2 linked regions of the Tahibacter amnicola genome follow. The protein of the gene in region 2 interacts with the protein of the main gene of each other region in a pairwise test. Links are inferred from orthologs where the notes say so. Each region holds a gene or a part of one and is shown on either strand. Other genes may lie near its edges.

Region 1 (8,711 bases), 1.1 Mb from region 2 along the record:
TTTCGGATGGCGCCTGGCAGCGGGTGATGGATGGATTGCTGTCGGTGCTGCGGTGTCCGGCACGCACGTCATCGATCTGTTCCAGAATACGGGCGCTGGATGGGTCTATCGCCAGCGCCTGGTGCCCTCCATACCCGGCGTGCCTGCCGTCCATCTCGGCAAGATCACGCTGGACGGCGGGAACCTGCTGGTCGGTTCCAGCTATTTTCCGGGGAACATGCCGGGAAAGACCCAGGTGGAGGCCTACCGCCTGGTGGGTGAGACCTGGCAATCCGAGGGCGTCCTGGAAACGCCCTACGCCCGGTGGTACCTGGGCCGCGCGATGGTGCTGTCCGGTGACTCCGCGGTCGTCACGGTGGAGTTCCCGACCCTCGACCAGGCTCCCAAATTCGCCAGCTTCGTCCGCAATCAGGGGCAGTGGCAGCACGTTTCCAGTGCCCTGGCGCCCGCGATCGACTATCCCTATGTCAATCATGCCCTCGCAATCTGTGGTGGCAACTTGTTCGTCTCCGTCCGCTCGGTAAACGTCGACGGCGGCAACGGCCTCGTCCAGCGATACACCGGCAGCGCCTCTGCCTGGACGCCTTCCGGCAATCCGCTGACGAGCGGCGACCACTATTTTGGCTGGGGCCTCGGCTGCTCAGCAGGCGCGCTGGGCATCACTGCGCCCGGAGCGCAAAAGGCGTATCGCCTTGCGCCGGGACATGGCGCCGAGCTGGAAACACTGCAGACGCCCGAGTACACCGGCAGGGCCTTCGACGACAACCAGGTTGTGGTGCACGCCAACGACGTCATCATCAACGACATGTGGGGGCTGGTACCGGCTGTCGGCTACGTCGGTGCGGCGTTTGCCTTCCTCGATGATCGTCTGTTCCGCCATGGTTTTGATTAATTCACTCACGTAGAGACTCTCATCAATGTCCATTGAAAAAGTCCACGCTCGCGAAATCCTTGATTCCCGCGGCAACCCGACCCTCGAAGCCGAAGTGACCCTCGCCAGTGGCCATGTCGGCCGCGCGGCGGTACCGTCGGGCGCCTCCACCGGTTCGCGCGAAGCGGTGGAACTGCGTGACGGCGACAAGACGCGTTACCTCGGCAAGGGCGTGACCAAGGCCGTGGGTCACGTGAACACGACGATTGCCGCCGCGCTCAAGGGATTTGATGCCGCCGACCAGGTGGGCCTGGACCGCAAGCTGATCGCGCTGGACGGCTCGCCGAACAAGAACCACCTGGGGGCCAATGCGCTCCTGGGTGTTTCGCTGGCCGCCGCGCACGCCGCCGCCGCCGCGAAGGGGCTGCCGCTGTGGAAATACCTGGCGGCCGATCGGACGGCCCGGCTGCCGGTGCCGATGATGAACATCGTCAACGGTGGTGCGCATGCCGACAACAACGTCGACATGCAGGAGTTCATGGTGCTGCCGGTCGGTTGCGCCAGCTTCTCCGAAGCACTGCGCTGCGGTACCGAGATCTTCCATGCCCTCAAGTCGGTGCTCAAAGGCCGTGGCCTGTCGACCGCCGTGGGTGACGAAGGCGGTTTCGCGCCGGATCTGAAATCCAACGAAGAAGCCATCGAGACCATCCTGGAAGCCATCGCCAAGGCGGGTTACAAGGCCGGTGAAGATGTCTACCTGGGCCTGGACGTCGCCAGCTCGGAATTCTTCGAGAACGGCAAGTACAACCTGTCGGGCGAAGGCAAGCGCCTGACGTCCGAGCAGTTCGCCGACTTCCTCGCCGGCTGGTGCGCGAACTACCCGATCATCACCATCGAAGACGGCATGGCCGAAGGTGACTGGGACGGCTGGAAGCTTCTCACCGACAAGCTCGGCAAGAAGATCCAGCTGGTCGGCGACGACCTGTTCGTCACTAACACCGCGATCTTCAGGGAAGGTATCGCCAAGGGCATCGCCAACTCGATCCTGATCAAGGTGAACCAGATCGGCACGCTGACCGAGACGCTCGAAGCCATCGCGATGGCCGACGCGGCGAAGTACTCGGCCGTGGTGTCGCACCGCTCGGGCGAAACCGAAGACACCACCATCGCCGATATCTCGGTGGCGACCACGGCCACCCAGATCAAGACCGGCTCGCTCTGCCGCAGCGACCGTGTGGCCAAGTACAACCAGCTGCTGCGCATCGAAGAGGCGCTCGGCAGCGCCGCGCGTTACGCTGGGCGGGACGCGTTCCCGAACCTGCCGGAGCTGTTTCGCTGAGGCCTGATGCCACGTGCTGCGTTACGCCGCCCTGATTCTCCTGATTCTCCTGATCGTTCTGCAGGTCAAGCTGTGGACAGGAGCGGGCGGCGTGCGCGAAGTGGAAAGCCTGCAGAGCGCCGTCGAGGCGCAGAAGAAACAGAATGCCGAGCTCAAGGCGCGCAACGACGCACTGGGCGCCGAAGTGCAGGACCTCAAGGAAGGGCGCGATGCCATCGAAGGCCGCGCCCGCTCCGAGCTGGGCCTGATCCGGCCGGGTGAAACCTTCTATCAGATCGTCGAGCCCGGTGCGGAGGATAAGAACCCGCCGCCGCGGCGGCCCTGAGCCGGTACCCGGCTCTGCGGGACGATCAACGTCACCGGAGGGATGGATGAGCAAGGCCTATTGGTGCGTCATTCCCGCGGCGGGGGCGGGGCGTCGCTTCGGCGCCGCCATGCCCAAGCAGTATCTGCGCCTGGGCGAAAAACCCTTGTTGCTGCATACGCTCGAGCGGCTCGCCGCCCACCCGCAGGTAGCGGGACTCATGGTGGTGATCGCGGCGGACGACAGCTACTGGACGCACGGAATGCTGGAAGTGCTGGGCAAGCCGCTGCTGCTGGCGACTGGCGGCAGCGAGCGCGCCGATTCGGTACTGGCGGGATTGCGTGCACTGCCTTCGTCCATCGCTGACGACGAATTTGTGCTGGTACACGACGCGGCGCGGCCCTGCGTTTCGGCAGAGGACATCAGCCGTCTGGTCGCACGTGCGACCGCCGGTGACGGCGGCCTGCTGGCGGCCCCCCTGCGCGACACGCTCAAGCGGGCCGATGCCGACGGCTGCGTCCAGTCGACCGAGCCGCGAGAGGCGCGCTGGCGCGCCCTGACGCCGCAGATGTTTCGCCGCGGGCCGCTTAGCGCGGCCCTGGCAGCGGCGGCGGAAGCGGGCGTGATGGCGACCGACGAATCCATGGCCATGGAACGGGCCGGTCACCGGCCATTGCTGGTGGAAGGCGCGGAAACCAATCTCAAGGTCACCACGCCGGCGGATTTGCTGCTGGCCGAATTTCTACTGGCGCGCCACGTTGGATGACGGCATCGCATCGGTGCCGGGTCGAGGAATAGAGATAATGCGGATTGGGCAAGGATTTGACGTACACGCCTTCGGGCCGGGAGATCATGTCGTACTGGGCGGCGTACGCATTGCGCACAGCCAGGGCGTGATTGCCCACTCGGACGGCGACGTGGTGATCCACGCGCTATGCGACGCCCTGCTGGGTGCGTTGGCGCTGGGCGACATCGGACAGCACTTCCCGCCCAGTGACGAGCGCTGGCGTGGTGCCGACAGCCGCGTGTTCCTGCGTCATTGCATGGCCTTGCTGGCACAGCAGGGCTACCGGCTTGGCAACGCCGATGTCACTGTGATCGGCGAGCGCCCGAAGGTGTTGCCGCATGCACCGGCGATTCGCCAGGTGCTCGCCGCCGACATGGCCTGCGAGCCGGGAGCGGTGAGCATCAAGGCCACGACCACTGAAAAGCTCGGCTTCACCGGCCGTGGCGAAGGCATCGCGGCCATGGCCGTCGTGCTGGTGGAAAAAGCCGGCTGAGTGCCGGCGGTGCTTTCGATACCTTTTTGTCGAGGGGAGATCTGGACAATGCCGCATTCGCTTGTCCGTCGCCATTCCCTCGGAATAGCGCGGTGTGTGCGTTCGGATCTCTCCTGGTGGTGACTGCCTGATGTCGTCTTTGCCCTTCGCCCACGGTGGCCCCGTCCTCACGGGGCAGCTGCGCTGCGCGCCCGAAGATTTCCGGGTCGACGAGGACCTGGGGTTCGAGCCCGATGGTGCCGGCGAGCACGTTTTCGTCCGCGTGGAGAAACGTGGCGCGAATACCGACTGGGTTGCCGCGGAGCTGGCGCGCTGGCTGGATCTTCCGCCCGAGGCAGTCAGCTATGCGGGGTTGAAAGACCGTCATGCTGTCACGCGGCAGACGTTTTCGATTGCCGTGCCGATCAAGCGGAGCGTGGACTGGAGCAGCCTGGCCCATCCGGAGTTCCGCGTGCTCGACGCCGTGCGCCATGGCCGCAAGCTCAAGCGCGGCGCCTTGCGCGGCAATGCGTTCCGCATCGTGCTGCGCTCCGTGTGCGGGGATCGTGCGCAGGCGGAGGAGCGGATCGCGATCATCCGGGAGCGCGGCGTGCCCAATTATTTCGGCGAGCAACGTTTCGGGCGTGATGGCGCCAATCTCGATCGCGCACTGGAAATGTTCCGTGGGCGGCGCGTCGCCCGGCAGCAGCGCAGCCTGCTGATTTCCGCGGCGCGTTCGCACCTGTTCAATGAGGTACTCGCACGGCGAGTGGCTGCGCAGAGCTGGAACCAGGCCATGGACGGCGACGTCTGGATGCTCGACGGCAGCCACAGCATCTTCGGTCCGCAGCCGGTCGACGAGCAGATCCTGCGCCGCCTGGCCGATCGGGATATCCATCCGACCGGTCCGCTGTGGGGACGCGGCGCGCTGCGCAGCACCGGCGCCGTGGCCGATCTCGAGCAGTCGGTGGCCGGCGGCATGGCCGAGTGCACCACGGGCCTGGAAGGGGTCGGGCTGAACCAGGAGCGCCGCAGCCTGCGCCTGCCCGTGACGGACCTGCAGGCCGAATGGGCGGACGATGCATTGACATTGTCCTTTTGGCTGCCGGCTGGCGCCTATGCAACGACCGTCCTGCGCGAGCTGTGCGGGAGCCCTGCCGGAGATCCTGCGGACGCGATGCAGGAATAAGCGCCAGATCACGCCGCTGTAACGGAAATGGCGCGTTAGATGGCGTCGTCTTCCGCCTTTTGGGGCGCTTCCTATACTGGAACTACCGGGCGCCAGCGCCGACGGCGATGGCGGTCAGTCCAAGAGGAGGATGTCATGTATCGTCTGATGGTGGGTCTGGTGGTAGTGCTGTCGGGAGCGTTGATGACAGGATGCGCGTCGAGCGGCAATTCGGGACTGGTCAAGCGCGAAATGCTGCCGTCCGACGACATCGACGTGCAGAAGGTCGCAACGGTCAACAAGTGGGCGCGCGAACGCGGCCACACCGTGCAATGGATCAACATGCCGATCAAGACGCGCGATCATCGCGTGGCCGATCGCTGAAACGCCACGGCGATCGCGCAGGCGGTCGCCGGTGGCCGTTGCTCCCGGTTGCGGCCGTCCCGGTCGCGCCAGGGATTTGATCGTCGTGGGATCAGCGGTGCCGCAGCAGCACCACCGTGGCGCCGGTTCCACCCAGCTCCGGTCGCGCCGAAGCAAAGGCGACGACATCGTCGCGCTGCCGCAGCATGCGATCGACCAGCCGCTTGATCACGGGCCCGCCCGGTCGTGAACGCAGCCCCTTGCCGTGGATCAGCTTCACGCAGGTGAGGCCGCGATGGCGCGCATCGGCCAGGAAGGTGACGATGGCTGACCGGGCAACCTCGGCCGTCATCTGGTGCAGATCCATTTCGTCCGCAATGCTGAATGCGCCGCGCTTGAGTCGCTTGAGCAGCTCCGGCCTGTAGCCGTCGCGCAGGTAGCTCAGCTCCTCGCCGATCTCCATCTCGGCCGGATCGATCGGCATGTCCAGGAGTTCGTCCCGTACCCGGGCTTCATCCAGCCAGAACTGGCGGGGCTCCGGTGCTGGCCGCTCCGGCACGATACCGGGCGCCTCCGGCGGGGTATGCGGACGTACCGGGCCGATGGCGTCCTGGAACAGTCGCCGGTCTTCCTCGGTGATCGGTGGTGGTGCCGGGCTGGCAGGCCGTTTGCGCATGAATTCCTCGCCGTGGACGGCCAAGGTACCGCATTCGTTCGTGCAGCCGCCATGCCGCGTCGCGCGTGAGCCGCGCGAGGTGGCATCGGCGGCCGAGGGCGGGGCAATTCGGCTAAACTTCCTGCTGCTTTCACGCCGGATACGGCGGCGCTGCACGCGCCGCGGTCCGCTGCACCCAGGAACGACGCATGCGTGTTTTGGTTTCCAACGACGATGGCGTGGACGCCCCGGGCATCCGCGCGCTGGCTGATCGGCTCTCGGCGGTCGGCAAGGTCACCGTGGTCGCGCCGGACCGCGACCGCTCCGGCGCCAGCAATTCGCTGACGCTGGACCAGCCGATCCGGGTCAGCCTGCTGGACGACGGCCGTTACCGTGTCGCCGGCACGCCCACTGACTGCGTGCATCTGGCCCTGGCCGGCATGCTGGATTTCCAGCCGGACATCGTCGTCTCGGGGATCAACAACGCTGCGAACCTCGGTGACGACGTGATCTATTCCGGCACGGTGTCCGCCGCGATGGAAGGCCGTTTTCTCGGCCTTCCGGCGATCGCGGTGTCGCTGGTCAGCCGCGACCACCAGCCGGAGAACTTCGACAGTGCCGCCCAGGCAGCGTTGATTCTCATGCAGCGCCTGCTGGTCGATCCGCTGCCTGCCGATACCATCCTCAACGTCAATGTGCCGGACCGCCCGTGGGACGAGATCCGGGGTTTTGCCGTCACCCGCCTGGGGCGCCGTCATCGTTCGGCGCCGTGCATCCGCCAGAGCGATCCGCGTGGCCGGCCGATCTACTGGATCGGGCCGCCGGGCGAAGCCGAGGACGACGGCCCCGGCACGGATTTCCATGCCGTGCGCGATGGCTTCATCTCGATCACGCCCATCCAGGTCGACCTGACCCGCTACCAGGCGTTGGAGAAAGTTGCCGGTTGGGTCGAGAGCCTGCCACTCGGAGCCGGGTTGCCCGCATGACGGCGTTCCAGCGACAGTCGCCGGAAGCGCGTGGCCAGGGCATGACGTCGCAGCGCGCGCGCGACCGGCTGGCGGATCGCCTTGTCGCCGAAGGTATTCGCGACCGCCGGGTGATCGACGTGATGCGCCAGATGCCGCGCCACCTGTTCGTGGAAGAGGCGCTGGCCACACGGGCCTATGAAGATTCCGCCCTGCCGATCGGCCATGGCCAGACCATCTCGCAGCCCTGGGTCGTCGCTCGCATGACCGAGGCCTTGCTCGAATTTGGCGTGCCCCGGCGCGTGCTGGAGATCGGCACCGGTTCGGGCTTCCAGGCGGCGGTGCTCTCGGCATTGGTCGGCCAGGTGTTTACGGTCGAGCGGATCGAGGAACTGTTGCGCAATGCGCGCCGGCGCTTCCGAAAGCTCGGTATCGACACCATCCGCTCCAAGCACGACGACGGCCGGCTCGGCTGGCCTGAGGAAGCACCGTTCGACGCCATCGTCCTGACGGCCGCCGGTACTGAACTGGAAACCGCGCTGCTCGACCAGCTGGCACCCGACGGTGTCATGGTCGCTCCGGTCGGTGCCTTCGGGCGCCAGCAGCTGGTGCGTATCCGCCCCGACAGCAACGGGGTGCGGATGCGCGAAATTCTCTGCCCGGTGAGCTTCGTGCCGCTCCTGGGTGGGACGCTGTGACGGCCGGCAGCGTTTGCCGGCCCATCCAAGGAAGGAGTCTTCCGTGAGGTTGTTCAAGCCGTTGTACGAGAAAGCGCTCGCGTGGGCGGCGCATCCGCGCGCCGAGGCGCTGCTGGCGGGGCTGAGTTTCATCGAAGCCATCATCTTTCCGGTGATGCCAGAAGTGATGCTGGCGCCGATGACGCTTGCCAGGCCAGCCCGCTGGGCGCGTTTTGCCACTGTGAGTCTGATCTTTTCGTTGATCGGGGCGGTGGTTGGTTACTTTCTGGGCCATTTTGCCTTCGAGGCACTGCGTCCGCTTTTGGACTACCTGGGCTGGCTGCCCAAGATCGACGCGCTGGTGATTTCGCTCAAGGCAACGGTGGCCAACAGCGCCTGGACAGCGTTCTGGTTGTTGGTTGTGGCGGGATTCATGCCGGTTCCACTCAAGATCTTCACGTGGGCGTCGGGCATTGTCGGCGTGCCGATGGTGGCCTTCATCGCCAGCATGGTCGTCGGTCGCGGCAAGCGGGTGTATCTCCTGACCGGCCTGATCCGGCTTGGTGGACCGCGCGCCGAGGCGGCGCTGCACAAGTACATCGAATGGATCGGATGGGCGGCCGTCGTGGTGTTCATCGCCCTGGTGGCCTGGTTGAAGCTGCGGCACTGAGGTCAATGACGTGAAGCGGAAGCTGCATCACTCAATGCGTGAGCTGTACCGGTGCGGACGGGCGCTGCCGCTGGCCCTGCTGCTGGCCGCCTGCGCCTCCACGCCCCCGGCACCGGTGGATGACATCGCCGTGAATTCGCACGAGCGCGACCGTGAACTCCCGGCTGAACCTGTCCGCGCACCGCGCCCGGCGGCGCCCGCCACGCATCGCGTAGCGGCGGGCGACACGCTGTACTCCATCGCCTTCAAAAACCGGATGGACTACCGCGACCTGGCCAGGTTGAACCGTATCGAGGCGCCGTTCCGGATCTACGTTGGCCAGGAAATCCGGCTCGGCCAGGAGCCGACCGAGGCCACTGGCGCCGCGACCTTTGCGGCGGAATCGGCGCCCCGGTCGACGGCCAGTACGCCGCGCCCGGCGAGTCCGACGCCGTTCGAGC
Region 2 (16,659 bases):
GGACGCCGCCACCACGAACATTGCCGCGGTCGAGATATTGAAGCTGTTGGCGCTGTCGCCGCCGGTACCGACAATATCCACAAAGTGCGGATAGGCCGGCGCGACCACCGGCGTGGCCATCTCGCGCATCACCCGCGCGGCGGCGGCGATCTCGCCGACGGTTTCCTTCTTCACGCGCAGGCCGGTGATGATGGCGGCTACCATCGTGGGCGATACGCTGCCGCTCATGATCTGGCGCATCAGATCCACCATCTCGTCGTGGAAGATCTCGCGGTGTTCAATCGTGCGCTGTAGCGCCTGTTGCGGGGTGATCGGCACGGCTCGCCTCCGACGGTATCGAATGGACGATGATAAGCCCTTGATGCGCAAAGGTCAGCTCAGGCAAATGCATAAGGCCACGCCGGCAATCCGGCTTGGTGGATGGGCCGTACCGGGCGGTGGCCAGAGGTATGTCAACCTGCCCGGTCGTCAGCGGAACCGGATTGCTATTTCATTCGTAGCAAACGGATCACGACAGCGCGCGGCGCCGCACGGCAGCCTGGACGGCATCGGCCAGGCTGCGCAGGCGTTCGCGTACGCCGGCATCGAGCCGGCACTCGGCCAGCACGTAGAACGCAGTGCGCAGCACTTCCCGCCAGCGCGGCTGGCGCGGCAGGCGTGCCAGCGTCAGATAGCGTTCCATCGCCCGCACGCGCAGCCGGCCGTCGTCGACCGTCACGCGCCAGACCCGGCTCTTCTCGGCCAGGTCGATGCGTGTCTTGCCCGTGGACTCCTCCCAGGCCGACACGGCACAGACCATCAGCTCGACCAGTTCACGCCGGAAACCATCGGCGCCGCTGTCGTCGAGGGCGTCGTCCGTGGTATCGCCGGCCGACGCAAACGGTTCCACGTCCGCCGCGATACGCAGCAGCGCCGTGTCCACCTGCAGCGCCACGCTGGCGACGCCCAGGGCCGATTCGGGATCGTCCGGCAGGGTGTCGTAAATCGTCGCGTCTTTCACAGCGGCGCCCTGCGGACCGGGCAGCCAGGTCACCACGGCCATGCCTTCCACCGCGTCCGCCGCTGCCAGGCGCACCCGGTGCATCACGGTACCGCCGCGCACCGTGAGGCTGACATCCGCCGGCCCTTCGCCCTCGTCGATACGGCCCAGGGCCTGTTCCAGCTGGCGGCGCGAGTCGGCATCGAGCAGATCCGCCAGGGTGCAGCCGATCACCGGGCCGGCCGGCGACAACAGCGCTGTCGCCGCCGTGTTCGCGGCAATGACCGCGCCGCCCGCATCCAGCGCCAGCAGCGCGGTGGCACCGCGATCGAGCAGCGACTGCACGCGACGCCGATCCAGTTCGAGTGCCGCCGCCGCCTCCCGGTAATGCGCCGCCTCGGCAGCCAGGACGGCTTCGCGCCGCGCCGCCGCAAGCCGCGACCGTTCGCGGTACCGGTACACGCCGAATGCCACCACGATAAATCCCAGCGCGGACAGGCTTGCCGTCAGCCACAGCTGCGCGGTGCGCTGGCGCAGACGCGATTCGCGCAGATGCGATTCCGCCGCCAGCGTGGCCAGCGCCCGCTCCTTTTCCGCCACTTCAAAACGGACGCGCAACTGCTCCAGGCGACGGTCGTGCTCGGCATCGCGGCGGGCGGCATCCGCGGCCTGGTAGGCCAGGGCCCGCGCATAGGCAGCCTGGTAGTCGCCGGCCGCCGCAGCGGCCTTTGCCTCCAGGGAAAGCAGGCTCGCCCGTTCCGGGGCATCGGGCGGTAACGCGGCCAGGGTGGCTGCCAGGCGCGCGGCGGCAGACGGGGCATCGCCCGTAGCCAGTGCCAGGCGTGCCTGTTCCTGCGCCAGGCCCGCGTTCACGCCAATGCCCAGCGTCACGGCCAGCCGTTCACTCGCCGCCAGCGACTCACGCGCGGCCGGCAGGTCGCCGGTGTCGAGCGCCAGTCGTGCCAGGGCGATACCCACCCGCAGTTCGTCCGCACGGGCCTGCTTCTGGCGGAACGTTCCCAGGGCGCGATCCAGGTGGCGTTTCGCCGCGGGATGATCCCCGGCGTCCATTGCGCTGGCAGCCAGGCCTTCCAGCGTATGGGCGATATCCAATGCGCGGCCGTGCGCCTCGTGGTCCGCGAGGGCTTCCTGATAGCGCGCGGCGGCCGAGGCCGGGTCGCCCAGGTCGCGGTAGAGATCGCCCAGATTGTTGAGCACGGGACCGAGCTGTTCGCTGCCCAGCTGGCGTTGCAGATCCAGGCTGGTCAGGTAGGCCTGCAGGGCTTCCCGGTAGCTGCCAAGGCGACGCAAGGCATTGCCTTCGTCATTCCAGGACTGGGCCTGGGCCTTGGTGTCACCGATCGCCACGGCCATCTCGCGCGCCTGGCGAAACTGCGCCAGTGCGTCGCCGACGGCGTCCTGGCGGTAAGCGAGGATGCCGCGCCGGCGGGCGACCCGATACGCCTGCATGCCCGCAGGCGGCTGCACGGCGCGCTCGGCCTGATCCAGCAACCGGCGGGCGGCGCCGAAGTCGCCCAGCGCCAGTTCCGCATCGACCTGGCGCAACAGCACTTCGTCGGCCGTGGACCGGTCGCCGGCCGCTACGGCCGCGGTGTAAGCCGCCTGGCAGGCCTGCACCGCCTGGGCCGGTTGCTGCTGGCGGTCACGGCAGGTCTGTGCCACATCCGGTGCGGCACCGGCGAGGGCGAATGCCGCCCAGAGCAGGGGCGCGGCCATCATGGCCATCTCCGTGTTGCCCGGCTCCGTACCAATCTCGATTGCCGCATTCCGCGACGTCTCCCGCGCGAGTCAATCGCGCCAGTGTGCCAGCGACCCACGGGACGGTGCATGCCGGCCGGCACGCGCTACCGTGCGCCGCGCACGGCTCAGCGCCGCGCCATCGGTGCCCGCGACGCCACCGATTCGCGCGGCATGCCGCTCAGATGCAGCACGAATTCGACGCCATCACCGCCCGGAAGGTTGTGTGCCGAGGCCTTGCCACCATGCCGCTCGGCCACCAGCCGCACGACGTACAGTCCCAGGCCCAGGTGCGGCACGTCGCCCCGCCCGGCGCCATCGCGCAGGCTGACCAGCGAATCGAACAGACGCCCGTGCATGGCCGCCGGCAGGAGTGGCCCCTGGTTGGCCACGCTCAGCACCATACCGGTGGCGTCCGGTTCGAGGCCGATGCGGATCCAGCCGTGCTCCGGCGTGAACGAGCGCGCGTTGTCGAACAGCTTGTCCAGGGCCTGGGCAATCAGTTCCGGCGCGCCGTGCATCGGCATCAGCTGGTCGGGGACGTTGATGATGATGTCGCGCGGCGCAGCCAGCGCGCGATAGGACTCCGCGCAGCCGCGCGCCACTTCGGAGAGGTCGAAATCCTCGGCATCGGCCGACGCGATCGCACGTTCCATGCGGCTGGCCTCGCTCATCGCCCGCACGATGGCGACCAGGCGATCAATACCGTCGCGCGCGCGGCCGACGTAGGCACGGGCTTCCGACGAGATCGGCTGGTGTTCGAGGTTGTCCAGCGAGGATTTGACGATCGCGAGCGGCGTATGGAGTTCGTGGGAAAGCTTGGAGGCCAGGGTGCGCAGGTAGTCGGTATAGGCGGCGATCGCGTCGAGCAGCTGCTGGAAGCTGCGGGCCAGGTCGCCCAGTTCGTCCTTGCTGTCGGTCAGCGGGACGCGGCCTTCCAGGCGTCCATCCGCTGCTGTCGCGCGCTCGGCGCCATCGCGCAGGCGTCGGATCCGCACCGACAGCCAGGTCGCGAACGCGAACAACACGCCAGCCGCCAACGCGAGCACGCCAAGGCTGACCAGCCCGAGCCGCTTGAGCGCCGCATCGGTCAGCAGTGGCAATGCCGTGTTGGTCTGTTCCAGCAGCACGGCACCACGGGTCTCGCGGTCGACGATCAGCGGAACGGCCGCAACCAGAACAACGTCACCGGGCGATGAACCGGCGCGCCAGGTGGCCGCCGGCACGCCCGACAGCGCCTGGAGCGATTCGGCCGCGTCCAGGCGGGCCTGGCTCTGCGCCAGCGCCGGGGTGCCCTGCAGCGCCGGTGCGATCAGCCAGCGGTAGGCCCAGCGCGCCAGCCAGGATGGCGCCTCGGTTTCGCCGCGCGGCTGCACCTGCGCCACTGCGCCGCTTTCGGCAACGAGCCAGCCATCGCCGCTGATCAGGCGCACGCGGGTGGATTCGGGAGCGAACTGTTCCAGTTCGCGGGCCAGCGACGTGGAGTAATGCAGCAAGGTCATCGGTTCGCTGCCCGCGATGGCGTCGGGTTCGCCGGTATCGACCAGCTTGAGCGACAGCGTATCCGGCGCCTGGCTGGTCGGCACGCGGAATTCGATCCGATAGCCGGCGGCGTCTTCCTGCCACTCACCGGTGATCGTCAGCGGCAATGGCCCGCCTTCCATGCCGCTGGGCAACGCTTCAAAAGGACCGGGCGCGGCGCTGGCCAGCCAATAGCGGCGCGTAAAGCCGGCGCGGGAGAACTCCAGTTCCAGCCGGTCGGCGCGGGCGGCCTGCGGATCATGCGCATCGGCACGCTGGCGGGTGCGGTCGCGCACCTCGACGAAGCCGTGCAGCCATTGCGCATCTTTGCCAAGTACCATTTTCACTTTCTGAGCATCGGTTGCCGGACCGAGCGCCTGGAAATACGGACGCACGGTGGACCAGTCGTCACCGTAACCGTCGATGGCAATCGGAACCGTCAGGTCATGCACGTACACCGCCGATCCCGGCGGCGGCAATGCCGCGTTGATCGCAACGAGGCTGCGCGACAGCGCCTTGCCCGAGGCGATCAGCGTCTGCTCCTGGCCCTGGCGCAGGAGCACTTCCATCTGCCGTACGAACTGCCAACCGGCCCAGGGCAAGGCCAGCATCGACAGGGCGACGAGCAGCAATTTCTGACGTAGAGACATGAGACCTGCACCGGCAGAGCGCACCGCAGCCGGCGCGGGAAACAGGCTGGGAACCGTTACGGCTTCCAGCGATAGCCGACGCCATGGACGGTTTCGATGCCGTCGAAGGCCGCGTCGATGGCGAGGAACTTCTTGCGGATGCGCTTGATGTGCGAGGTGATGGTGGCATCGTCGACCACCACCTGGGCCTCCCGCATGAGCTGGTCGCGGTTTTTCACGTGACCGGGGAAACGCACCATCGTGTGCACCATCCAGAACTCGGTCACCGTCAACGGCACCTCCTCGCCGTTCCAGGTGATGCGCATGCGTTCCTGCTCCAGCTTGAGCGGGCCATGCTCGATCACGCTCTCGGCATCGGCCGGCTTGCGCAGGGCGTCCATGCGGCGGAACAAGGCGTTGATGCGTGCGGCGAGCTGATGCAGCGAGACATCCTTGGTGAGGTAGTCGTCGGCGCCCAGGCGCAGGCCGGAGATGACGTCCAGGTCCGAGTCACGGGCAGTCAGGAACAGGATCGGCAGCGCCGCGGCGCGCGACCGCAGGCCGCGGCACAGGTCGAAGCCACCCTCGGGCTCATCGCCCAGGCCCACGTCGATGATCACCAGCTCCGGCAGCCGCATGGCAAATGCCGCCTCCGCCTCCGGACGCGAGGCATAGCCGCGTACCTCGTAGCCGAAACGGGTCAGCGCCTCGACGTAGTTCGCACGGATCAGTGGTTCGTCTTCGACAATGGCGATACTGCGGGGCATGGCGTCGCTACTCGGCGGCGGAGATTGGGGCGGACTTTATCGACGGGACTCCGCCCCCCGCAACGCCGGACGCGCACTTGCCCGTGAATTGCCAGATCTGGTCGGTACAAAGGCGCATCCCGGCAGCAGCGTGACCCGCTGTACCGGTTGGAATGGACCTGCCACCACACTGACGAGGACCCCAATGAGCAATGCGCCCCGCCCGGAACCGAATGCCGAACTCACAGCGGGTTTCGAACCGCTTCGGGTCCTTTTCGCGCTGGGGGCCTTGCTGTTGGGATTCGTGGTCGCGGCCCAGGGCTTCTGAGCCCGGGCCCGCGGTGGCAAACCCTCCTGCCCCAACCGCACCCGAGACCCTTCATGGACGCCTGCCTGCCGGCTGATTTCCGTATTGTTCCCTGTGATGAACCGATCGACTGCAGCGCTACCGGCGCATGTGGTCGCATCGCCGATGACGAGAGCGACTGGCTGGGCGGCGAAGCCCTCGTTTCGCCATTGCCGCTTAAGGAAATGCAGCGCCACGCGCGCCGCCGGCCGCGCACTCCGGTCGAAGACGACCCCACATGGAACGTCTTCTGACAAACACCGCCGTCGCAGCCCTCTGATGTGGCGACGACCGCCTCAGGCGGTCGTCGCAAGGGCACCGTCGATGGCCGCACGCATGTCGCGCACGACGGCCGCATAGTCGGGCTTGCCGAAGATCGCCGAACCGGCCACGAACGTATCCGCGCCGGCCGCTGCGATCTCGCCGATATTTTCCGGTTTTACACCACCGTCGATTTCCAGCCGGATCGCCCGTCCACTGCGATCGATGCGTTCGCGCACCTGGCGCAGCTTCTCCAGCGCCGACGGAATGAAGCTCTGCCCGCCAAAACCGGGATTGACCGACATGATGAGGATCAGGTCCAGCTGGTCGAGCACGTAGTCGAGGTAGTGGAGCGGCGTCGCCGGGTTGAACACCAGGCCCGGCTTGCACCCGCTGGCACGGATCAGCTGGATGGTGCGGTCGATGTGCTCGGACGCTTCCGGATGGAAGCTGATGTAGGTGGCGCCGGCCTTGGCGAAGTCCGGGATGATGCGGTCGACGGGCTTGACCATCAGGTGCACGTCGATCGGCGCTTTCACGCCGTGCTTGCGCAGGGCTTCGCACACCAGCGGGCCGATGGTCAGGTTCGGCACGTAGTGATTATCCATCACGTCGAAATGCACCCAGTCCGCGCCCGCGGCGATGACGGCATCCACCTCGGCGCCCAGGCGGGCGAAGTCGGCGGAAAGGATGGAAGGAGCGATGACGGCAGGCTGGCGGGACATAGGTAACTCACTGTGATGGGCCGGCGTCGTGCCGGTCAGACGAAGCCGCGCGCGGATTTTATCCGCTCGTAGGCCGTGTTGATCTCGCGCGCGCGCTCCTCGGCGCGGCGGCGCAGGGCGTCGGGTACGTCGCCCAGTTTGTCCGGATGATGCTGGCTGATCAGCTTGCGGTAGGCACGCTTGATGGCGCGGTTGTCCGCATCGGCGGCGATGCCCAGCACCGTGTAGGGATCCGGGCTGTCGACCGGCGGCGGTGGACGCGCGTGGTTGCCAGATCCCGCACCGGCATGGCCCTGGCCCGCCTGCCAGCGCCGTCCGCGCATGGCGGCGAGCGAGGCCAGCTCGCGGTCGTCGATGCCCAGCGCCTGGGTCAGCGCGCGCAGCACGGCCATGCGCGCCGCAGCCGTGCCACCCTCGGCGTAGACCACGTCCAGCAGCACGTCGATCAGGATGTAGGCGTGGTCGCGACGGCCGCCACACCAGGTCTTCAGGTCCGCAATCGCGACATGGATGGCAAAGCCGGACTGCTTGCCCGCATTGAACCGCGCGATGGCTTCGCGTCGCTGGGCCGGATCCAGGCAAAGCCGGCGCATGAGGTGTTCGGTGGCGTCGATTTCCGCCTGCGACACGGCACCGTCCGCCTTGGCCATGGCGCCGATCAGGCCAAACAGGGGATCGAGGAAATTGATGTGCCGCGCGGTCTTGAACGGCCGCAGGAATTGCCCGATCAGATGGCCGGCGATCAATCCGAGAATGAGCCCAGGCACCCCGCGGATCGACAGCAGGCCCAGCACGGCACCGACCAGCGGCCCGATCCAGATCATGGACGCGGCGGCCGCGCGGCATACCAGGCCGCCAGGGCATCCAGTTCGGACGGCGTCAATGCACCGACTGCGGCACGCATCACGGCGACGTCGCGCTGGCCGCTGCGGTACGCGGCCAGGGCGGTCTTGAGGTATTCCAGGTCCTGCCCGGCCAGGTGAGGCGTACCGGACTGGGTCGAACGACCGTCCTCGCCATGGCAGGACGCGCACAGGCCCAGGCGTGCCGGCCGGGGAACCTCGTCGGCCTGGGCCGTCGCGGCGCAGGTACCAAACACCGCAAGAGCCACCAGGAAAATCGGTCGCATGGGAAGACAGGAGGCGGAAACAGCGGCCGATTCTAGCAGCGGACGCATCGGCCCGGCCGCCCGCATGCACGCGCAGGTACGGCGCGACGCCGTGGGCGCTCCCGGATCGACCCGCTAGAATAGGCGGCTGTGCAGTCTGCCCACGCGGTGCGTCCCCGCCCCGCGGGCGGCTGCGGCCGGCGACCTCGTTCCCGGCCTCCCGACTGTCCTCGTGGAGTTTCGAGCGTGCCTACCACCCTGCGTGAATCCCAGCTTCCGGGTCTGAACCTCGTCCACCGCGGCAAGGTGCGCGATGTCTACGCGTTGTCTGCCGCGGAACTGCTGATCGTCGCCAGCGACCGGCTGAGCGCCTTTGACGTCGTCCTGCCCGATCCCATTCCCGGCAAGGGTGAGATGCTCTGCCAGATCTCCAACTTCTGGTTCGACAAGACGGCACACCTGGTTCCCAATCACCTCACGCACAAGCCGGTGGAGACGGTCCTGCCGCCGGGCACGGATGCGTCGCTGTATATCCGCCGCAGCGTCATCACCAAGCGCCTCAAGCCGGTGCCGGTCGAGGCGATTGCCCGCGGTTATCTGATCGGCTCGGGCTGGAAGGATTACACGGCTACCGGCCAGCTCTGCGGGATCCGACTGCCCGAAGGCCTGCGCCAGGCCGAGCAGCTGCCGGAGCCGATCTTTACGCCGTCCACCAAGGCCGCGGTCGGCGACCATGACGAGAACATCGGCTTCGACCAGCTCGTCACCCGCATCGGCGGCCCGCTGGCCGAACAAGTACGCGAAGCCACATTGTCCATTTATGGCTGGGCGGCCCGCTTCGCGGCCGAGCGCGGCATCATCATCGCCGACACCAAGTTCGAGTTCGGTACGGACGAGAACGGCACGCTCTATGTGATGGACGAAATGCTGACGCCGGATTCTTCCCGGTTCTGGCCGGCCGAGGATTACCGGGTCGGCATCAGCCCGCCCAGCTACGACAAGCAGTACGTGCGCGATTACCTGGAAACGCTGGGCTGGAACAAGACGCCGCCGGGCCCGAGCGTGCCCGCCGAAGTCATCGCGGCTACCGCCTCCAAGTACGCCGAAGCCCTCAAGCGACTGGCCGACATCACCCTCGACTGAGCGCGGACGGTGCCAGGCACCGTCCGGACCCATCGGACGCCCGCGACATGCGCTGGCGTCCGGATCGCGCTAAGCTGGCCTTCCGTCGCACCCTGAGGCGTGCCATGACCGACACTGCCGCCGCGTCCGCCGATTCCCGCCGCGAAGTTGACCGCTGGCTCGGCAACTACGCCGAGGATCACCGCGACCCGACCAATATTCTTATTCACTGGGTCTGCGTGCCGCTGATCCTGTGGACCGTCATCGCGTTTCTCTGGATCATCCCGGTGCCCCCGGCGCTGGGTCGACAGGGATTCTGGGCAGCCGCCGGCATGTTCTTCGCCTTCGCCTTCTATATGCGGCTGTCACGCGTGCTGGCGCTGTCCATGGCCGCCGTGTTCATCGCGATGGCACTGCTCACCGAAGGGCTTTACCGGGTGCTGGGGCCGCAGAACCTGCTATACCTCGCCATCGGCGTGTTCGTTGTCGCATGGGTGGCGCAATTCGTCGGCCACAAGATCGAGGGCAAGCGGCCGTCGTTCTTCACGGACCTGGCCTACCTGCTGATCGGACCGGCCTGGATCACGGCAAAGGTGCTCCGCCGGATGGGCATCAATTACTAGCCCGACGCACGCGCAACCCCACAAACGCAAAGGCCACCGCGAACCGGTGGCCTTCTGTTTTGCGCCGGCGGCTCGCCGGTGGTCTGTCAGCGACTTTCGTCGATGGATTCGACCTTGCCGTTCTTGATCACGACGGTCAGCGTCTTGCCGTCGCGGGAATACTGCCAGCGCTCACCTTCCCTGCCGCCTTCCTTGGTTTCGATCGGATCCTTGATCGCCGGCTGGCCGGCCAGTTCGATCAGTTTTGCGCTGGAATCACCGACCGCGAGGACGCGACTGCCGAAACGCAAGGTATCCAGCGCCATTGCGGAAAACGGCAGGAGGAGGGCGGAAAGGACGACGAGGCGACGCATGACGGCTCCGGGCGGGGAGAAAGGGAAGGGGTCGGCGCGACAGTAGGTCCACGTCGCTGAACGCCAGCTGGCGCCCGGCCCGAATCCTACACGGCTGGGTGGCAACGGGGAGGGCTTGTGCCCTCCCCGTCGGCGCCTCAGGCGGACTTCTCGAACGGTCGCAGCAACCAGCGGCACAGCGCCGGCAGGAAAATCAGCGCCGCGAACATGTTCACCACGAACATGAAGGTCAGCATCAGGCCCATGTCGGCCTGGAATTTCAGCTCGGAGAAGATCCACATCGCCACACCCACTGCCAGCGTCAGCGCGGTATAGAAGATGGCGATACCCGTGGTCTTGAGCGCCCCGAAATAGGCCTGTGTCAACGAATTGCCCATCTGCATCGATTCGCGCATGCGGGCAAAAATATAGATCGCATAGTCCACGCCGATACCGACACCCAGCGCAACGACCGTCAGCGTGTTCACCTTGAGGCCGATATCCAGCTTGACCATCAGCGCGTGGCCGAGCTCGGTCACCAGCACCAAGGGCAACACGATGCACAACGCGGCCAGCGGATTGCGGAAGCTCAACAGGCACATCACGAAGACAGCGCCGTAAAGCAGGTAGAGCATTACCGCGTCGACCTCGCGCACCTTGTCGTTGATGGCCGCCAGGACACCGACGTTGCCGGTGGCAAGACGCAGGTTCAGCGCATCACTGTGGAACTCCTTGCCGTTCTCCTGGGCCAGTTTCGCCTGGGCCGAGAGCTCATTGACCAGGTTCACGTTGCCGCCCGACCACACGCCGTTCTTCTCGCGGAACTCCTTCACCGCCGCGACGACGCGGTCGATGGTGGTGGCCCGGTGGTCGCTCAGGAACATCATGACCGGCATCGCGCTGCAATCATTGTTGAGCAGGCCCGAGTCCGTCTCGAATCCCTGCGTGGCCACGCGCAGCGTATCCGGGTCGCGTGGCAGCGCGCGCCAGCGCAGATTGCCTTCGTTCCAGCCGGCATTGACGATCTTGGCCGCCATGGGCAGCGTCATCACCTGTTCCACGCCTTCCACATTGCGCATCGACCAGGCAAAGCGGTCGATCGTTTCCATGACCGGATAGCTCGTGGTGCAGGCCGAGGGCTGCGCTTCGGCGATGACGTTGAGCATGTCCACGCCTAGCGAGAACTTTTCACTGATCAGCACGGCGTCCTGGTTGTAGCGCGCCTGGGGCCGCAGCTCGGCCACGCCCTTCTCGGCGTCGCCGATCATCACGTGGCTGCCGTACTGCTTGGCGACGAACCAGATGCCGACGCCGGCAAGGATGATGACCGCCGCCGGAATCGGACGCGCGAACTTCGCCAGCAGCGCCCAGATCTTGTCGAACTGGGTCAGCTGGCGGAGGCGGTATTCGCGCTTGCCCATCAGGTTGCGCAGCTTGCAGTAGGAGAGCAGGACCGGCAGCAGCACCAGATCGGTCAGGATCGTGATCGCTACGCCAACAGTAGCAGTGATGGCCAGTTCGAAAATGATCTGGATCGGGATGATCAGGATCGTGGCGAAACCGATGCAGCCGGCGATCAGGGCGACCGAGCCGGGCACAAGCAGCATCCGGAACGCCAGCCGTGCGGCCGTCTCCGCATCGACGCCCTTGCGTGAACGCAGCTCTTCGACCGTCCCCTCTTCCAGCCCACCGAAGAAGATCTCGCCGCGGAAGCGATTGATCATCTGCTCACCGTGGCTGACCGCAATCGCAAAGATCAGGAACGGCGTGAGCATGTTCATCGGGTCGATGCCAAAGCCCAGCAGACGCAGCGCGCCGAGCATCCACAGCACCGCGATCAGCGCGCAAAGAACCGTCAGCGTGGCGAGCTTGACCGACGAGGAATACAGGAACAGCAGGATCCAGGTGAAGGCGATGGTGACGAAGAAGAACAGGATCACCGAGCGCGCACCGTCGCTGATATCCCCCACCATCTTGGCGAAACCGATGATATGGACCGAGGTGGTTTCGTTCTCGTACTTGGCGCGGATCGCCTCCAGCTGGGCAGCGACCTTCTGGTAGTCGAGCTTGATCTGGCCGGCGCCGCCTTCGGGAACGAGTTCCGCCCAGACCATGGCGCCGGAGAAGTCCCTGGCAACCAGACGGCCGACGATGTTGGCCTTCTCGATGTTGGCGCGGATGGTGGCGAACTGGTCCTGCGAAGGCTGGAAGTTCTCCAGGTTCGGCGTGAAGTCCTGGGGAATCACGTTGCCGCCGGCGAAACCGTCCTCCACCACTTCGACGAACCGGACGTTCGGCGTGAAGATGCTGCGGATGCGGGCTTCGTCGACATTCTCGACGCCCTTCACGTCCTGCGTGATCTTCTCCATCGTCTGCATGAACGGCAGGTTGAAGATGTCGCCGTTCTTGTCCATCACTGCAATCAGGATGCGGTTGGCGCCGCCGAACTCCTTCTCGTAGTCGAGAAAGGTCTGCATGTATTCGTGCGCCAGCGGGATCTGCTTCTTGAATCCGGCATCCACGCGCAGCTGGGAGGCGAACCATCCCATCGCCACGGTGACCAGCGCGAACAGCGCAAGGACGACCATCCGGTTGCCGAAGATCAGGCGCTCGGCAAACCGATGGAACGCGCTGGGGTTATCTACCGCCTTGATGGAGCCCGCCATGTCTTGCCCTCGGATTTCGTTCTTGCCGTGCGCACCGCCGGATCGCTCACGGACGGGCGCTGCTGTTCGTCCTTCCCGGCGCCGCCCCGGCGGGCGCCGTCGTGTCCGTCACTGCCGCGGCTGGAATCGGCCGATGCCGTTCTCGCCCGCGACGACGAATGCCGTGCCGCCTTCCACCGGCAACGTCGCCGACAGCGCGCCGGCCGGTTGCACGGTTCCCTCGCGGAACGGCTCGTTGGCCGAGCGGCGCACCAGTACCAGGCCGTTCGCACCGACCAGGGCGACACCACCGCCAGCCAGCTTCGCACCGCCCAGCAGGGTCAGCTCGGTATTGGTCGAAAGCTCTTTCCAGGTATCGCCGAGATTGTCGGTTTCGAATGCGTGACCGCGCAGACCGAACACGATGGCACGCTGGCCTTCAAAGCCGACGGCGCCGAACATCGAACCGTCGTAGGGCAGCTTGGTGCGCTGCCAGGTCTGTCCACCGTCGCGCGAGCGCAGCAGGCTGCCGCGCTCGCCGGCGATCAGGAGTGAGCCGTCGCTGGTACGGGCGATGGCGTTGAAGTGCGGCTCGCCCTCTTCTTCGATCTTCAGTTCCTCGCGCGAAAAGGTCCACTTGTCGCGGGGTTTTCCATCGCCTGCGGCTTCCGCACTGTCCGCCGGCGCCGCACCGTTATTCAGAATATCGCGCGGGTTCCAGGTCTTTCCGCCGTCGGCAGTCTCCAGGTACAAGCTGTACGCGCCGACAGCGATGCCGTTGTTTTCATCAAGGAACAGCACGTCAAGCAAGGGTGCCCCATGGCGCGCGTCGTCCGCAGGGGTGTCATCCGTGGGTGCGGTCCAAGGGTCCTTGCGCTGCAGTGTCCAGTGGTCGCCAGCATCATTGCTGTGGAGGATCACGCCATCGCGGCCGACCGCCCAGAGCCGTGATCCCGCCGCCGCCACCGCTGTCAACGTGGACTGCGTCGGCACGTCGGCGACCTGGGTCCACTGCGTGCGATCCTGGGAGACGAGGATGATGCCACGCTCACCCACCGCGATGGCGCGATTGCCGGCTTCCGCCATGTCCAGCAGCAGCGCCTGTGCCGACAGGCGCATCGGCTCGGCCGGAACATCCACCGGATCTTTCCAGGGCTTGGACGCGGCGTTCGCAGGGGGCGCAGGCGTCGCGGGCGCGACGGATTCCGCCGGCACCGCTTGCGCAGCCGATGCGGGAGCAGGTTCGTCGGCGGCATACGCCGTCCACGCGACCGCTACCGCCAACAAACCCACGCCCAGGCCGAAGCGAACGCGGGAAGAACCGGTAACCAGCAAACGTCCCATCTCGATACCCCTGTCAGTGCGGCTTGTGCCACAACAATCACAGCGTGTTAGCACGTCAGCAGGCGAACGCAACCAGCGCCGGGCGTTTCACCTTAGCGCAATTTGCCCCATCGCGAGTGCGTCCCCAGGTACGGGCAAACGGGTTGCGTGACGCCAGAAACGCGATCAGCCGCCCCGTTGACGGCGGCGGCTGATCACTCATACGCAGTACGCCGCCTTACTGGAATCCACGCTGGCGAAGCGCCTGCGGCGTGAACATTTCCGGCGTGGTCTGCAGGGAGAAGTCATACATCGATTCCTGGTTATCCAGGCCGGAAACGATGTAGCGGCCGGATTTCAGGTCGTGCGTGGTTTCCAGCGTCGACCAGAACACGGGAACTTCGTAGTAGTTGATCGAAGGCGCTTCGGAATAACGCCACAATTTGCCCTGCGTGTCGTAGTGGTCAACGACAAGAATCTGCCAGCTGTCCTCGTCGATGTAGAACGTCCGCTTCGGATTGATGTGGCGCTGGCCTTCCTTGAGGTTGGCTTCCACCACCCATACGCGGTGCAATTCATAGCGCAGGTAATCCGGATTGATGAAGCCCGGCTTGACCAGATCTTCCACCTTCACCTTGTCGCTGTGCGCCTTGTAGGAGTTGTACGGAACGTACATCTCTTTCTTGCCGACCAGCTTCCAGGTGTAGCGATCCATCGCGCCGTTGTACATGTCGGTCTGGTCGTTGGTACGCAGACCGTCGGAGGCGGTGCCGGGATTGTCGTAGGAAATGTTCGGCGCGCGACGCACGCGGCGCTGGCCGGGGTTGTACACCCACGCCTGGCGCGGCTCTTTTTTCGAATCCAGCGTTTCATGCACCAGCAGCACCTGGCCCGCCAGACGCGGCGGCGACACCACCTCCTGGTAGAAGTACACCAGGATGTTGTTGATGTCCTTGAGCGTGTTGCCCGGCTTGTAATAGAGCCCCAGAACCTCTTCCCGGATGCGCGTGATCGTGTACGCCCCCGACGCCGTCGGCGTGGCCTGGTTGGCCCAGCGGAAGGCGGCAACACCCTTGAACTTGAGTTTGTGGTTCCAGATGGCCTGGAAGCCGGCAGCCGAGGGGTCCTTCTCGAGAATCGGGAACGGGATGCCCTCGGTGACGTTGGCGACGCCCTCGCCATCGTTGATCAGCTCGCCGGTGGTGGCGTTCTTGATCGACCATTCGTACGTGCGCTGTGGCGACGCGGCACTGCGGCGGGTGGGATAAACCACCATCTTCCAGTTTTTGTACTTTTCGAACATGCCGATCTGGCCGGCGCCGATCTTGTCCCCGTATTCCTTGTAGTTCTGCGCCGTGATGGTAAACAGAGGCTTGTCATCGGCGTAGGGATCGGGGTGGTGCGCGCCCGTCTTGTAGCCCGCGGGCGGCGCCGTGATACCGCCCTTCCACTCGGGAATCGATCCATCGGCATTGCCAGCGCGCTCGGCACCGACGGGCGTCAACGGCGTCCCCGTCACGCCCAACTTGGCGGCCTCCTGCGGGCTGACTTTAGCCAGCGCCGCAGTCGACACCATCGCCAGGGCGACCAGTGCCGCGGTCCGCGTCTTCTTCAGCATCATCATGTGTTTCCCTCCCACCGAGCGCTCAGAACGAATACTTGACCGAGAACGCGACGAAATCGCGATCGCTGATCAAGTTGAGATGGCCAGCACCAAAGAAATTCGTGTAGCTAAGGTCAAAGGCAAGCTTGTTGAGGTAGTTCGCTTCGGCACCGATCGTGACCGACTTGCGGTCTTCGATGAAGTTGCCGCCGGGGCCCGGCGAAATTCCGTTGACGTCGTGGTTGAACGCCAGGCGCGGCGAGATCGTGTACGCCGTGCCGAACGCATTGTTGTAGTCCGCGCGCGCCGCGATGCGGTAACCCCACGAGAAGGGAGTCGGGAATCCGTCGACCTGGGTCATCGGGTTACGCAGTGCGCCCGAGAACACATCCGGGCCGCCGCCCGTATCCGTGCCGTCGCCCTGGTAGCGCAGTACCGAAGGATCCGGCAGGTCCCACACGTTAGTGAAGCCCACTTCGCCAACCAGGGAGACCTGGTCCGCGGCAAACCAGTTGCCCGGGCCGAACACCTTGGTCGCGGTGAACTGCAGCTGCGAAACCTTGTGGCGCTCCCAACCGCGAATTTCCTGGCCTGGACCGTAATTGCCCAGTTGGCTGGCGAAACGCAGGCCCGGCGCCGGGATGACCACGTTGAGCGGGCTCAGGGCCGCGAACAGCAGTTCGACGTCATCGATCTGCAGCGGCGTGTTCGGACGGTGGGACAGCTCGCCCTGCAGCGCGATACCCGGACCTTCCAGCGGCATGTTGAAGCTCACGCCATACATGCGGATGTCTTCGGGATACTCGGCGAAGTAGCGGCCCGAGCTCACCGCGGTGTTGGTCACCGAGATGCCCGACAGCACCGGCAGGCGGCTGTGGTAGTTCAACGCATAGAAGCCGAACTCGGCGTTGTTGAGCCAATCAGCCAGGTAATTCAGG

Evidence for each region.
Region 1: the proteins of rpe (region 2) and eno interact in binary tests that used the Escherichia coli proteins (3 or more experiments, as listed by UniProt). The link is inferred for Tahibacter amnicola from one-to-one orthologs.

Annotation. Positions count from the first base shown.
Region 1 is NZ_CP104694.1:2,069,070-2,077,780, forward strand. Bases 278-3,063 are described here. They hold eno (phosphopyruvate hydratase), read left to right. Parts: upstream 278-917; coding sequence 918-2,210; downstream 2,211-3,063. Other genes in these bases: N4264_RS08745 (hypothetical protein), read left to right, coding at 278-892; ftsB (cell division protein FtsB), read left to right, coding at 2,224-2,535; ispD (2-C-methyl-D-erythritol 4-phosphate cytidylyltransferase), read left to right, coding at 2,582-3,063. In the rest of the region: more of N4264_RS08745, read left to right, coding at 1-277; more of ispD, read left to right, coding at 3,064-3,280; ispF (2-C-methyl-D-erythritol 2,4-cyclodiphosphate synthase), read left to right, coding at 3,318-3,794; tRNA pseudouridine(13) synthase TruD, read left to right, coding at 3,925-4,962; N4264_RS08775 (hypothetical protein), read left to right, coding at 5,098-5,325; N4264_RS08780 (Smr/MutS family protein), read right to left, coding at 5,417-5,980; 5'/3'-nucleotidase SurE, read left to right, coding at 6,169-6,945; N4264_RS08790 (protein-L-isoaspartate(D-aspartate) O-methyltransferase), read left to right, coding at 6,942-7,622; N4264_RS08795 (YqaA family protein), read left to right, coding at 7,666-8,271; N4264_RS08800 (peptidoglycan DD-metalloendopeptidase family protein), read left to right, coding at 8,282-8,711. UniProt on the Escherichia coli protein: Catalyzes the reversible conversion of 2-phosphoglycerate (2-PG) into phosphoenolpyruvate (PEP). It is essential for the degradation of carbohydrates via glycolysis.
Region 2 is NZ_CP104694.1:990,794-1,007,452, reverse strand. Bases 5,121-7,910 are described here. They hold rpe (ribulose-phosphate 3-epimerase), read right to left. Parts: upstream 6,966-7,910; coding sequence 6,276-6,965; downstream 5,121-6,275. Other genes in these bases: N4264_RS04135 (c-type cytochrome), read right to left, coding at 7,786-7,910; djlA (co-chaperone DjlA), read right to left, coding at 7,001-7,789; N4264_RS04150 (hypothetical protein), read left to right, coding at 6,015-6,233; N4264_RS04155 (hypothetical protein), read left to right, coding at 5,839-5,961; pdsR (proteobacterial dedicated sortase system response regulator), read right to left, coding at 5,121-5,654. Outside these bases: trpD (anthranilate phosphoribosyltransferase), read right to left, coding at 1-318; N4264_RS04170 (tetratricopeptide repeat protein), read right to left, coding at 509-2,719; N4264_RS04165 (ATP-binding protein), read right to left, coding at 2,866-4,908; more of pdsR, read right to left, coding at 4,965-5,120; more of N4264_RS04135, read right to left, coding at 7,911-8,094; N4264_RS04130 (phosphoribosylaminoimidazolesuccinocarboxamide synthase), read left to right, coding at 8,320-9,216; N4264_RS04125 (Mpo1 family 2-hydroxy fatty acid dioxygenase), read left to right, coding at 9,321-9,818; N4264_RS04120 (DUF2845 domain-containing protein), read right to left, coding at 9,905-10,171; N4264_RS04115 (efflux RND transporter permease subunit), read right to left, coding at 10,309-12,816; N4264_RS04110 (WD40/YVTN/BNR-like repeat-containing protein), read right to left, coding at 12,925-14,139; N4264_RS04105 (DUF1329 domain-containing protein), read right to left, coding at 14,357-15,742; N4264_RS04100 (DUF1302 domain-containing protein), read right to left, coding at 15,765-16,659. UniProt on the Escherichia coli protein: Catalyzes the reversible epimerization of D-ribulose 5-phosphate to D-xylulose 5-phosphate.